3 regions of the Streptomyces rapamycinicus NRRL 5491 genome follow, and region 2 is predicted to be linked to each of the others. Evidence: riboswitches for the same ligand, from Rfam matches in the RefSeq annotation. Region 2 holds a riboswitch; each other region holds the start of a gene.
The links. Region 2 has a riboswitch for S-adenosylmethionine ahead of LIV37_RS36135 (aminotransferase class V-fold PLP-dependent enzyme). Riboswitches for the same ligand answer to the same signal wherever they lie in the genome.

Region 1 (4,517 bases), 7.1 Mb from region 2:
GCATGTGCCGGGCGCGGGGGAGACCGTGGAGGTCCAGCCGGTCGTCCGCCCGCAGCGGGTGCCGGGCGCGCCGCTGCGCTTCCTGCTCGATGTGCACCTGGGCACGCTCGCGCGGCGGCTGCGGCTGCTGGGCGTGGACGCCGCGTACGAGAGCGAGGACATCGGCGACCCCGAGCTGGCCGCGCGCTCCGCCGCCCAGCACCGGGTGCTGCTCTCCCGCGACCGGGGGCTGCTGCGCCGCCGCGAGCTGTGGGCCGGGGCGTATGTCTACAGCGACCGCCCGGATGAACAACTGCGCGACGTCCTCGGCCGGTTCACCCCCAGCCTGGCTCCCTGGACCCGCTGCACCGCCTGCAACGGCCCGCTGGAGGACGCCGACAAGGAGTCGGTCCGGGAGGAGCTGCGGCACGGCACCCGGCGTACGTACGACGTCTTCGCTCGCTGCACGGTCTGTGAGCGGGTCTACTGGCGCGGTGCCCACCACGCCCGCCTGGAGGCCATCGTGGCCGGGGCGATGGGCGAGTTCGGCGACGCGCGGGCCGCGCTCTCCTGAGCGCCGGGCCGCGCCACCGCGGCGCCGAGCGGCGCTAACGGCCGCAGCGGGGGCACTGGAAGTCATGTCCGCCCGCGGCGATTCCCTTGCCGCCGGTGCCGTAGGGGACCAGGACCATCTGGAGCCGTCCGCAGGCGCAGCGGCTCCAGACCACGATGCCCTCGCTGGTGGTGTGCCGGGAAACGATGGTGTGCGTGTCGGTGTTCATGGCAGCAGGATGACGCCGGACGACCGTTGAGGTCTATTGCACGTTTTCCGGGTCATGTGTGCAAAATAATTTCATGATTGACCTGCGCCGGCTTCATATGCTCCGGGTGGTGCGCCAACAGGGCACGGTCACCGCGGCCGCCGAGGCCCTGCACCTCACCCCGTCCGCGGTCTCCCACCACATGCGCGAACTCGCGCGCGAGCTCAGGGTCCCGCTCCTGGAGCCGCACGGCCGCGGCGTCCGGCTGACCCCGGCCGGGCGCCTGCTCATCGAGCACGCCGACGCGCTGCTGGCCCGGTGGGAGGAGGCGCAGGCGGAGCTGGAGTCCTACCGGGCGGGCATGACCGGACCGCTGCGCATCGCGGGCTTCACCACCGCGATCAGCGGCCTGATCGCCCCGGCGGCCGGGCGGCTGCGGCGCAGCCACCCCGACCTGCTGGTGCAGGTGCGCGAGTGCGACACCGAGGAGAGCATGGACCTGCTGGTGGCGGGCGAGGTGGATCTCGCGGTCGTGGAACCCATCGAGGGTGGGCCGCCGCCGGATGACGCGCGGTTCGAGCAGACCCCCCTGCTGGAGGAGCCGCACATCATGCTCGTGCCCGCCGACCACCGGCTGGCGGGGGCGGTGTCGGTGCGGCTGGAGGACGCGGCGGCCGAGGACTGGATCGTCGCCGACCCGGGCACCTGCGACCACGCCCAGCGGGTGCGGATGCTGTGCGCGGCGGCCGGGTTCTCACCGCGGATCGTGCACGCCGCCACCCACTGGTCGGCGGTCTGGTCGCTGGTCGGGAACGGGCTGGGCGTGTCGCTCATCCCACGGCTGGCCGAGGGCCCGGCGGGCCAGGAGGTGGCGCGGGTGCCGGTGGCGGGCGAGAACATGCCGACGCGGCGGATCCTCACCTGCGTACGCCGGGGCAGCCTGCGGAACCCGCTGATCGACCTCGGGATGGGGGCGCTGGCAGAGGCGGTGCGCCACCACCAGAGCCTGGACGACTGGCCCCGAGCCGCCGCCTGACGGCTCGCCATGACGTCCTCTCAGGACACCTGGACGTCCTCTCCGGGCACCTCGGCGCCCGCTCAGGACATCTCGTCCTGGAGGGCCTCCGGAAGCGTGGTGTGGAAGGCCGGGTGGGCGTGCAGCCGCCGTACATAGGCGCGCAGCTGCCCATGGCGGGAGACCCGGTCGGCCGCGTCGGCGTCCAGGAGGAGCCGGTGCTCGGTGTCCAGCTGTACCAGGGCCACCCACAGGTCCACATCGGCGGCGGTCAGCTCCTCGCCCAGGGCGTACGGCGCGGCCGTCAGCCCGCGGTCGAACCGGCCGAGGGCGGTCAGCAGCCGCTCCAGCGCCGCCTCCCGGCACTCCACCCCGGCTGCCGTCCCCGCCTGCCGGGCGGCGTGGATGATGTCCGCGTCGATGAGGTCCCGGAGGGCGTCGATGTCGGTAGCGAGGGCCGCCGGGCGCAGCGCGGGGCCTCCGGTTCCGTGGTCGTCGCTCAGATGGCCGGCGAGGTCGCGCAGGATGTCGGGCGTGTGATTGCTGACGACACGTCCGGTCCAGCGGTCGCACAGCGCGGGCGCGTCCACCGGTCCGCCGTAGCGGTGCCAGGTGGCCTCGTAGGCCCCGCGCAGCGCGGCGTACGCCTCGGGGGTGTCGTCCGGGAGCCCGACGAGGGTGGTGGCCACGGTGTCCCGCAGCCCGAGCAGATCGAGGGTGATGGAGACGCGCAGTGAGAGCGGACAGCTCGCGGAGAGATAGAGCCGATAGCGATGCGGCACCGGATAGAAGCCACCGGCGAGGTCGACGCCGATGCGGCTGCGGAAGCGGTGCGGTGGCGCGGGCGGGGCGAGTAGGGGTCGGGGCGAGCAGGGGTCGGGGTCGAGAAGAGCGGCAGGACCTGAACTGACCGGAAACGTCTCGGACATGGCTCTCCAAGGCAGTGACGAAAAGCCCCGGCCACCGCCGGTCGGGGCGGCGCCGATGGCGCGACGGAAGGGAAGCCCGCGCGGGGCGCCAGCCGGGACGGTGCCGGGACACACCCGGCCCCCGGCGGCGCGGGACCGCGCTCGGTGACCGTGTCGACTCGAGCCGACTCAGAGAGCTGGACTGGAGGCGCTGCAGATGCGCAGCAGATCGATGTGCAGCCGTCTGGTCAGGAGGTGGAGCCGGCGGAGCGGGGACAACGGACGGGGACGCCGGAGGGCGCCGTCCCCGTGGCTGTCGGTCCTGGGCATCTCCACCGATCCCATCATCGGGGGCTCGCGAGGCAGCGAGACCGCGCTTGTCCCGTCCACGCCGACGGAACCTGGTCGTCACCCGGGGGCACCCCGTCGCGGGAGAAGGGTTGCCTGTCAACGAGCCGGGGCCGATGACCCATCTGAGCGGGGGTTCCGCACGGTGGGCGCTGACAATCGTGACCGTCCCTGACAGTCTCGTCGCGCTCCGCGAGGGCGTCAACCCATGCCGAAGCGGCCAACACCGGCGGACGGTACGGCGGATGTACGGCGCCCTGGCACGACCGGCTCGGCGGGTGGCGCGACCGGCTCAGCGGAACGGCCGGTCCGGGCCGCCGACGTCCCGCTCGATGAGGACCATGGCCGCGTCGTCCGCCAGCCGTCCCTCGGTGTGCTGGACCAGGGCGTGGCGCAGCCCGTCCAGGTACTCGGACGGGGTGGCGCAGTCCAGCGACTCCATGGTCCGGTGCAGCGGAAAGAACTCGTTGTCGTTGTTGCGGGCCTCGACCACCCCGTCGGTGTGCAGCAACAGCCGGTCACCGGGCAGGAACGGAAAGGCCTCGACGCCGATCGCGGGCGGGCGGAGGAACTCCTCGAGGCCGAGCGGCGGCAGCGGGCGCGCCGGGTCCAGGGAGCGCACCTCGCGCCCGCGCATCACCAGGGGCGGCGGATGGCCGCGGTTGATCAGCTGGATCAGCGACTCGTCCGTCACCTGGGCGAGGAGCACGGTGACGAACTGCTCCTCGAGCTCCTGCGGATCCTGCAGCTGGGAGCGGTCAAGCAACTCGTACTCGCGCGCCAGCGCGGCCGCACAGCGGTGCATCACCTCGGCGAGGTCCCGCTCGTAGTGCACCGCCTCCCGGAAGGCGCCCACGACGGCCGCGGCGGACCGCACCGCGGCCAGCCCCTTTCCCCGCACATCGCCGACGATCAGCCGCACTCCGTAGCGGGTGCACATCGCCTCGTAGAGGTCCCCGCCGATCTGCGCACCGCGCTCGGCCGCCAGATAGACGCTGGCGGTGTTGACCACGCCCATCCGGGCGGGCAGCGGCCGCAGCACCACGTTCTGGGACACCTCGGCGATCCGGCGGATATGGGCCAGCTCGCGGTCCCGGCGCACCCGCACCGCGCTGGTCGCCACGCTCGCCACCGCCACCACCAGCAGGGCCAGCAGATTCGTGTACACCTGCGGGGTGTCCCAGGCGTCGTTGTGGATGGCGGTGATCGCGCTGACCACGCCCGCCAGCACCGCCACCCCGACGGTGCCGACCGGCCCCATGGTCACCGCCGCCAGCGCCGGCGCCGGGGAGAGCAGCGGGCCGGTGTAGAGGGTGTGCGCGGGGGAGAGCTCGATGCTGAGTACCGCGGCCAGGACCAGGAACGGCAGACACCGTGTGATCGCGAACAGCGTCTGGCTGCGACCGCTCACCCCCGGGGCGGCGCGCATGAATCGCATAATTGGGTACTTTATCCGATGAAGACCCCCGAACGGGGGTGGTCTCCACAACGCGCTACGGAAGCCCC
Region 2 (4,517 bases):
GGGGCGCGTCGTCGCCGAACAGCGAGAGCACCCGCACCTCGGGCACCTCGGCGAGCCCCGTCCGCACCTTCTCGATCAGCTGCCGCTCACGGGCGACCAGGCCCTCGAAACCGGCCTCGGTCAGCGCCTTGCAGGCCGACGCGATCGCGTAGACGCCGATGACGTTCGGCGAGCCCGCCTCGTGCCGGGCGGCGGTGGTGTGCCACTCGACGTCGACGCCGCCGTCGTCCCTGCGGGTGACCTTACGGCTGGCGCCGCCGCCCGCGAGATACGGCCGGGCCTCGCGCAGCCAGTCCGCCCGCCCGGCCAGCACTCCGGCCCCGAAGGGCGCGTACAGCTTGTGTCCGGAGAAGGCCACCCAGTCGACGTCCGCCCCGGCGATGTCCACGGGATGGTGCGGGGCCAGCTGCGCGGCGTCCAGGACGATACGGGCGCCGTGGGCGTGCGCGGCCTCTGCCAGCTCCCGCACCGGCCACAGTTCGCCGGTCACATTGGACGCGCCGGTCACGCACACCAGCGCCGGGCCCCCGGCGCGCCCCGCGAGCGCCTTCTCCAGCGTCTGCACCGCCTGCCGCGGGGAGCGCGGGGCGCTGAGGTAGCGGACGGTGATGTCCTCCCGCTGCTCCCACGGCAGCAGCGAGGCGTGGTGCTCGGTCTCGAAGACGAAGACCTCGGTGCCCAGGGGCGCCACGGCGGCCAGGAGGTTGAGCGAATCGGTGGTGGAGCGGGTGAAGACGACCTGGTCGTCCTCGCGGCAGCCCAGGAAGGCGGCGACGTCCTTACGGCTGTTCTCGAAGAGGTCGGTGGACAGCTGCGAGAGGTAGCCCGCCCCGCGGTGCACGCTGCCGTAGTAGGGCGCGTACGCGGCGATGTCGTCCCAGACCCGCCGCAGCGCGGGGGCGCTGGCGGCGTAGTCGAGCGCCGCGTAGCTCACCTCACCGCCGGTGACCAGGGGGACCAGGACATCGTCGCCCAGCACGGGCAGCGGCTCACAGGCGGTGGCGGAAGAGGAAGAGGTGGCGGTGGTGGCAGCGGGGCGCGCGGACATGGCGAAGTCTCCCGAGGGGGTCGAAGGAATGCGTGACGCGCACGGAAACGGCGGCGGCGAGCCGGCCGAAAAAGGGCGCGGGAAATCGCTCGACGCACGGCCGCACCGCGCGGAGCACATGGAGGAGAGACGGGCCGCTCGGCCCTAGCGCATTCGCTGCATCACGGAAGAACTCCCTCGACCACCAGGACCCCTAGTGCGAGGGGTCCGCGCTTGCCGCCGGCCTCGCTGCCTGGCGGCCTGGTCATCACCCGGGGCACCCCGCCACGGACGGAGGGTTGCCGGACAGCGGGCCGGGGCCGTAGTCGCTGTCGCTCGTGACCTGGGCAGGAGTATGCCATGTCAGACGCCGGTGCCCATGGTCTGTCCGCATCCCGGACAGACCATGGGCACCGTAAGGGGCCCGCGCAGGGGCGTCCGGCGTGGCAAGGGCTGCCAGACCTCAGAACCCCAGGGGTCAAGGGGCGGAGCCCCAGCCGCCAAGACCCGCCGGACCGCCTAGGCGTGGGTGGCCCGGACCCACCGCTCCAGGACGTCGCGCGCCGCGCCCGAGTCGATCGACTCGGCGGCCCGCGCCGCACCCGCCCCGATCCGGTCCGTCAGGGGCTTGTCCCCCGGGTCCGGTTCGAGCGCCACCAGCGCCGCCGCCGAGTTCAGCAGCACCGCGTCCCGGACCGGGCCCCGCTCGCCCGCCAGCAGCCGACGTGCCACATCGGCGTTGTACGAGGCGTCCGCGCCGCGCAGGGCCTCCACGGGGGCCCGTTCGACGCCCACGTCCCGGGGGTCGAACGTCTCCTGGCGCACGGCGCCGTCCCGGACCTCCCACACCTGGGAGGTCGTGGTCACGGTGAGTTCGTCCAGCCCGTCGTCGCCCCGGACGACCAGCGCGGAGGAGCCCCGCTCGGCCAGCACCCCTGCGATGATGGGCGCCATACGGGCGTCGGCGACCCCGGTCGCCTGGCAGGTGACCTTCGCCGGGTTGGTCAGCGGGCCGAGCAGGTTGAACGGGGTGGCGACGCCCAGTTCGCGGCGGGCCGAGGCGACATGCCGCAGCGAGGGGTGGAACTTCACCGCGAAGCAGAAGGTGATCCCGGCCTCCTCGGCGACCTCGACCACCCGCTCGGGGGTGATGTCCAGGTTGACGCCGAGCTTCTCCAGCACGTCGGAGGCGCCGCTGGCGGAGGACGCGGCGCGGTTGCCGTGCTTGACCACCCGTGCGCCGGTACCGGCGACGACCAGCGCGGACATGGTGGAGATGTTGACGGTCCTGGCGCGGTCGCCGCCGGTGCCCACGATGTCCACGGTCGCCCCGGGCACCTCGATCACCCGGGCGTGCTCGTACATGGCCCGCACCAGACCGGCCACCTCGGAGACCGTCTCGCCCTTGGCACGCAGCGCGATCGCGAAACCGGCGATCTGGGCGTCGGTGGCCTCGCCCCGCATGATCCGGTCCATGGCCCAGGCGGTGTCGTCGGCATCGAGGTCCCGGCCGGCGATCAGCGAGCTCAGTACGTCCGGCCAGGTGCGGGCCGTCGCGGTGCTGTCGCCTCCGGCGGGGGTCACAACGTCCATGGTCCGCTCCTGGATCCGTGGGGGTGGGCAGGGAAGGGGTCCGCGCACTTCAGCGGCCCGTCGCAAGCCTATCGGCCGCACGGCCGGGGCCCCGGCCGGACCGTGTGGTCCGGGCCGGGGCCCTGGTCTGTGGCGTAGCTGTATGAAGAAACCGGTCGCTGCGGAGGTACCGGGAGATCAGTGGTGGCCGTGGCCGCTGGTGATCTCGTGGTGCTCCTCGCGGGTCGGCTTCGGAATGACGTTGTCCCCGCCGTAGTAGCCCTTGGAGAGCTTCGAACGGAGCTTCTGGGAACGCTTTATCTTCCGCTTGACCCCGTTCTCGTCGACCTCCGGGCCGATCTCGTAGGGCTCGGGCTGGTCGTGCTGGGTGAGCGTGTGCAGCTGCTCCTGCGAGAGCGGCTCGTGGACCTCGATGAACTCACCGTGCGGCAGCCGCTTGATGATGCCGGTCTCGCGGCCGTGCAGCACCTTGTCCTTGTCGCGCCGCTGGAGGCCGAGGCAGACCCGCTTGGTGGCGATGAACGCCAGGACCGGGCCGGCGAAGAAGCCGATCCGCACGAACCACGTGATCGAGTTGATCGACAGGTGGAAGTGAGTGGCCCACAGGTCGTTACCGCCACCGATCAGCATCACGAAGTACGCGGTCAGCCAGGCGACGCCGAAGGCCGTACGGGTCGGGGCGTTGCGCGGGCGGTCCAGGATGTGGTGCTCACGCTTGTCGCCGGTGATCCAGGACTCGATGAACGGGTAGAGCCCGATCGCGAACAGGACCAGCGGGAAGAGCACGATCGGGATGAACACGCCCAGGACGAGCGTGTGGCCCCAGGCGGTGATCTCCCAGCCGGGCATCACACGGACCAGACCCTCGGCGAAGCCCATGTACCAGTCGGGCTGGGCGCCGGTGGACACCTGGTCGGGCCGGTAGGGGCCGATGGTCCAGATCGGGTTGATGGTCGCGACCGCGGAGAGGACCGCGATCACACCGAAGACCAGGAAGAAGAAGCCGCCCGCCTTGGCCATGTAGACCGGCAGCAGAGGCATGCCGACGACGTTCTTCTCGGTCTTTCCGGCCCCGGGGTACTGCGTGTGCTTGTGGTAGAAGACCAGGATCAGGTGCGCCACCAGCAGACCGAGCATGATGCCCGGCAGCAGCAGGACATGGACCGGGTAGAGCCTCGCGATGAGGTCCGTGCCGGGGAACTCGCCGCCGAAGACGAACATCGAGATGTACGTGCCGACCACCGGGATCGACAGGAACACACCCTCGATGAACCGCAGACCGGTGCCGGAGAGCAGGTCGTCGGGGAGCGAGTAGCCGGTGAAGCCGGTCAGCATGCCGAGGAAGAACAGCAGGAAGCCGAACAGCCAGTTGATCTCACGCGGCTTGCGGAACGCACCGGTGAAGAACACGCGCATCATGTGCGTGAACATGCCGGCGAGGAAGACCAGCGCGGCCCAGTGGTGGATCTGCCGGATCAGCAGACCGCCGCGTACCTCGAAGCTGATGTCGAGGGTCGACTTGAACGCGTCGGACATCCGCACGCCCTGCATCGGGACGTACGGGCCCTCGTAGACGACCTCCGACATGCTGGGGTGGAAGAACAGCGTCAGGTACACACCCGTGAGGATGATGACGATGAAGCTGTAGAGGCAGACCTCGCCCAGCATGAAGGACCAGTGGTCCGGGAAGATCTTGCGCATATTGGCCTTGGCCAGGCTGTAGATGCCCAGCCGGCCGTCGGCCCAGTCCGCGACGCGCTCACCCGCGGGCGCTTTGCCCCGGCGCTGCGCGGCGCTGTCGCTTGTAGTACTCATCCGCGCTCCCAGTAAGCAGGACCGACGGGCTCCGAGAAGTCGCCCATGGCTTCGAGGTACCCCTGGTCGTTGGCCTTGATCC
Region 3 (4,517 bases), 1.9 Mb from region 2:
CAGCACCGAATTGGCGACGCCGTTGTACGCGGCGGCGAAGACGTCCGGCGCGATGTCGAGCATCCGCACCTGCTGGCCGCCGGTGTCACCGGGGTTCAGATGGCTGTCCCCGGCCCGCCGGGCCGCCTCGCGGTCGCCCTCGCCGAGCGCCGCGCACACCCACACCCCACCCGACTCGGGGCCGATCGCGCTGAGCCCGGAGACCAGCCCGCCACCGCCGCGCCGGGCGGTGAGCGAGCCGTCCTCGCCCAGGGTGTACGAGACCGGGCCGCGGTTGGACGCGACCAGGATCGGGGCGGTGCGCGGAACTGCCATGTCGCGAGCCTAGCCAGGCGCGGCCCCGCGCAAACGTACGTACGGTTTCTTGCCCCGTAGGTGCTATTCCGGTTCCGGCCACGTAAGCGCCAGGACGCTGTCCCTCCGTGGGGGCCAAGGTTCGGCCCCCGCCGTGGGTGCCGAGCCGCAGCCCGGCGCCATGCCGCGCGTCACGCCATGCCGCCCGTCACGCGTCACGCCATGCCGCGCGTCACGTCGCGCCGTGCCGCGCTGTGCCACGCGTCCCGCCGTGCGTTCACGCCGCGCGGCGCGCCGTGTACTCCGGGATCTCGATCATCGGCGGCCGCTCCTCGGTGTCCACGGGCGTGGTGCGCGGTTCGAAGCCGTTCTCGCCCCGGTCGAACTGGGTCAGCCGCGGCCGCACCAAGTGGCCCCGGGCCAGCCGCAGCTGTGCGGTGCGGTAGATCGCGGCCGCCATCCGGCCGAGCGCCTGCCCGTCCTGGTGGCGGTGTTTGCGCACCCCGATGTCCACCTGGCCGAGCGCGTCGAGCCCCACCGTGTGCAGCGCGTCGACCAGCAGCCCGAGCTCGACGCCGTAGCCGACCGGGAAGGGCAGCCGCTCCAGCAGCGAGCGGCGCGCCGCGTACTCCCCGCCCAGCGGCTGGACGAATCCGGCCAGCTGGGGCCAGTGCAGATTCAGCAGCGGGCGGGCGACCAGCTCGGTGACCCGGCCGCCCTGGCCCGCGACCTCGCCGAGCGGGCGGTCGTACATGCCCTTGACCAGCTCCAGCGTGGGGTCGGTCAGCAGCGGACCGACGATCCCCGAGACAAAGCGCGGTTCGAATTCCCGCAGGTCGGCGTCGATGAAGCAGACGATGTCGCCGCTCGTGGCGAGCAGGGACCGCCACAGCACCTCGCCCTTGCCGGGCAGCGCGGGCAGCCGGGGCAGCAGCGAGTCGCGGGGGACGACGGTGGCGCCCGCCGCCGCGGCGACCTCGGCGGTGCGGTCCGTGGAACCGGAGTCCAGCACCACCAGCTCGTCCACCAGCGGCGTAGCCCCGCCCATCAGCTCACGCCGGATCGTGTCGGCGATCTCACCGACCGTGGCCTCCTCGTTCAGGGCGGGCAGGACCACGCTCACCGTCGTCCCCGCGGCCCGCTTCGCGGCCGGCAGGCGATCCAGCGGACGGTCGTCGGCAGACCAGGAGCGACGCTTCAGCCAGCGCTCCACCTCATCCAGCACCTGTGTGTCTCCCCTGTTGTGATCGGGCCTGTTGTGATCGCTGTGATCCATCTCGCGCATCGGACGGCTAGCTCAACCATCCGGGCCTTCGGTTACAGTCTTGAACAACGCACATGGCCGTCGTATGTCGGGGTCGACCTCGGTGTTTACCGAGGTACCGAGGTACCGACGAGGCCCGTGCCGACAAACGCCCCGGGTCCGCCCGGTGCCATACCGCTCATCCAGAGGGGCAGAGGGAACGGCCCGTTGAAGCCCCGGCAACCCTCCAGCTGATCTCGCATTCCGCAGCGAGGCTCCCAGCTCGGGAAGGTGCCAATTCCGTCTCGTGGCGAAATGCGTCGCGAGGAAGATGAGGAGAAAGGGCCTCGCCATCCATGGCTGTGCAGTCAGTAGAAAGCTCAACCACTTCCTCCGCCTCCGGTGCCTTCGGCCCCGCCGTCGCATTGTCCTGCCGGGAGTGCGGTGAGCGGTTCGAGCTGGGTCCGATCTTCGCGTGCGAGGCCTGTTTCGGGCCCCTCGAGGTCGCGTACGAGCTCCCGGCCGGCGACCCGGAGGGGCTGCGCCGGCGGATCGAAGCCGGCCCGAACAGCATCTGGCGCTACGCCCCGCTGCTGCCCGTCCCGGCGGACGTGGCGGATCTGCCGAGCCTGAACCCCGGCTTCACCCAGCTGGTCAAGGCCGACAACCTCGCCCGTGAGCTCGGCGTCACCGGTGAGCTGCACATCAAGGACGACTCCGGGAACCCGACCCACTCCTTCAAGGACCGGGTCGTCGCCATCGCCGTCCAGGCCGCCCGCACCTTCGGCTTCACCACCCTCTCCTGCTCCTCCACCGGCAACCTCGCCGGCGCGGTGGGCGCCGCGGCCGCCCGTGCGGGCTTCCGCTCCTGCGTCTTCATCCCGCACGACCTGGAGGCGGGCAAGGTCGTCATGGCCGCGGTCTACGGCGGTGAGCTGGTCGGCATCGAGGGCAACTACGACGACGTCAACCGCTTCTGCAGCGAGCTGATCGGCGACCCGGCGGGCGAGGGCTGGGGCTTCGTCAACGTCAATCTGCGGCCGTACTACGGCGAGGGCTCCAAGACCCTGGCGTACGAGATCTGCGAGCAGCTCGGCTGGCGGCTGCCGGACCAGATCGTCGTCCCGATCGCCTCCGGCTCCCAGCTCACCAAGATCGACAAGGGGCTGAAGGAGCTGATCGCGATCGGTCTGGTCGAGGACAGGCCCTACAAGATCTTCGGCGCCCAGGCCGAGGGCTGCTCCCCGGTCTCCGCCGCCTTCAAGGCCGGCCATGACGTCGTCCGGCCGCAGAAGCCGCGGACCATCGCCAAGTCGCTGGCCATCGGCAACCCCGCGGACGGCCCGTACGTCCTGGACATCGCCCGCCGTACGGGCGGCGCGGTGGAGGACGTGAACGACGAGCAGATCGTCGACGCCATCAAGCTGCTGGCCCGCACCGAGGGGATCTTCGCGGAGACCGCGGGCGGCGTGACCGTCGGCGTGACCAAGAAGCTGATCGAGGACGGGTTGCTCGACCCGTCCCTGACCACCGTCGTGCTCAACACCGGCGACGGCCTCAAGACCCTCGACGCGGTGGCCCCCACCACGGGTCCCTCCGCCATCATCCGCCCCACCCTTGACTCGTTCCGAGAGGCTGGACTCGCATGAGCGTCAACGTCCGAATCCCGACCATCCTGCGCACCTACACCGGCGGCCAGGCCGAGGTTTCCGCCGAGGGTGCGACCCTGGCCGAGGTCCTGGCGGACCTGGAGAAGAACCACGCGGGCATCTCGGCCCGCGTTCTGGACGACACCGGCAAGCTCCGCCGCTTCGTGAACGTCTACGTCAACGACGACGACGTCCGCTTCGCCGATGGCCTGGCCACGGCGACCCCGGACGGCGCCGGGATCTCGATCATCCCGGCGGTCGCGGGCGGCTGCTGACCCCGCGTCCCCCTCCTCACCTTTGGCATCGCCCCGTCCGGGGACAACCGGACGGGGCGATTCCGTCTGTGGAATCGCGATACAGTTGGCCGGATTCCCCGACGGCTCCGGGGTCGGAGCCACATATGAGAACTCGTCAAGTTGTGCGTAAAGTGTGAGCGCGAATTGTCGGGTTGGTGTGCTATGTCCGGCCCGGCTTGCCCGAACTTCACATAATTTCTCACTTTTAACCGTTCGGCCGTGCCCAGAATTCTCGTCCGATTGACCTGTTGCAGAGGGCGTTGGGACGGATACATTCAGCGGCGGTCGACGCGTTCCGGCGCACACCCCCCACATCCGGGGGGTGAGGTCTGACCCGGGTCCGCGGAGTGCGGTCCTGCGCAAGGGCCAGCAATAGGGGAGTTAGGAATGGCTCAGGGCACCGTCAAGTGGTTCAACGCGGAGAAGGGGTACGGCTTCATCGCGGTCGACGGTGGTGCGGACGTGTTCGTCCACTACAGCGCGATCCAGATGGACGGGTACCGCACCCTCGAGGAAGGCCAGCGGGTCGAGTTCGAGATCTCGCAGGGTCAGAAGGGCCCGCAGGCCGACATGGTCCGCGTGGCCGTAGGCTGACGCGCCGACGCGACGCAGCTGAAACGAATAAGTCCGTAGGGTCCGTGTCCCGAACAGGATACGGGCCCTTCGGCATGCCTGGTGCCATGGCTCCCCGGGCCCTGCCGCCCCTTCGGGCGCTTGCGCCCACCCGTCGCCCGGCCACCACCCCTTGAGGATGCCCTATGGGCGCTTGCACTCTATAGGTCCGAGTGCTAATCATTGGCGTTAGCACTCTGACGTTGAGAGTGACAGAAGGACCGGGTCGGTGAGGCCCGCCAGGCCGTGCGGGGTAAGGAACCGCGCGGCAGGTAGGCCGTCCGTCGCGGGCGCCAGCGCGGTCCGGAGCAATCCACCCCGTCTCTGGGAGGACCACTTCACATGGCCAAGATCATCGCGTTCGACGAGGAGGCGCGGCGCGGCCTCGAGCGCGGGATGAACCAGCTCGCCGACGCCGTCAAG

Region 1: linked by a shared signal. The riboswitch ahead of LIV37_RS06395 (glutathione S-transferase C-terminal domain-containing protein) and the one ahead of LIV37_RS36135 (aminotransferase class V-fold PLP-dependent enzyme) in region 2 are both predicted to bind S-adenosylmethionine.
Region 3: linked by a shared signal. The riboswitch ahead of thrC (threonine synthase) and the one ahead of LIV37_RS36135 (aminotransferase class V-fold PLP-dependent enzyme) in region 2 are both predicted to bind S-adenosylmethionine.

The regions. Positions count from the first base shown of each region.
Region 1 is NZ_CP085193.1:1,559,029-1,563,545, reverse strand. Features, by position in the region: gene LIV37_RS06410 (Mut7-C RNAse domain-containing protein) at 1-553, shown strand, start outside; gene LIV37_RS06405 (hypothetical protein) at 588-761, opposite strand; gene LIV37_RS06400 (LysR family transcriptional regulator) at 835-1,776, shown strand; gene LIV37_RS06395 (glutathione S-transferase C-terminal domain-containing protein) at 1,839-2,684, opposite strand; SAM riboswitch class IV at 3,032-3,178, opposite strand; gene LIV37_RS06390 (PP2C family protein-serine/threonine phosphatase) at 3,304-4,449, opposite strand.
Region 2 is NZ_CP085193.1:8,609,086-8,613,602, reverse strand. Features, by position in the region: gene LIV37_RS36135 (aminotransferase class V-fold PLP-dependent enzyme) at 1-1,048, opposite strand, end outside; SAM riboswitch class IV at 1,253-1,371, opposite strand; gene trpD (anthranilate phosphoribosyltransferase) at 1,547-2,620, opposite strand; gene qcrB (cytochrome bc1 complex cytochrome b subunit) at 2,798-4,435, opposite strand; gene qcrA (cytochrome bc1 complex Rieske iron-sulfur subunit) at 4,432-4,517, opposite strand, start outside.
Region 3 is NZ_CP085193.1:6,700,798-6,705,314, forward strand. Features, by position in the region: gene LIV37_RS28190 (alpha,alpha-trehalose-phosphate synthase (UDP-forming)) at 1-315, opposite strand, end outside; gene LIV37_RS28195 (glucosyl-3-phosphoglycerate synthase) at 572-1,519, opposite strand; SAM riboswitch class I at 1,734-1,875, shown strand; gene thrC (threonine synthase) at 1,894-3,186, shown strand; gene LIV37_RS28205 (MoaD/ThiS family protein) at 3,183-3,461, shown strand; gene LIV37_RS28210 (cold-shock protein) at 3,870-4,076, shown strand; gene groL (chaperonin GroEL) at 4,437-4,517, shown strand, end outside.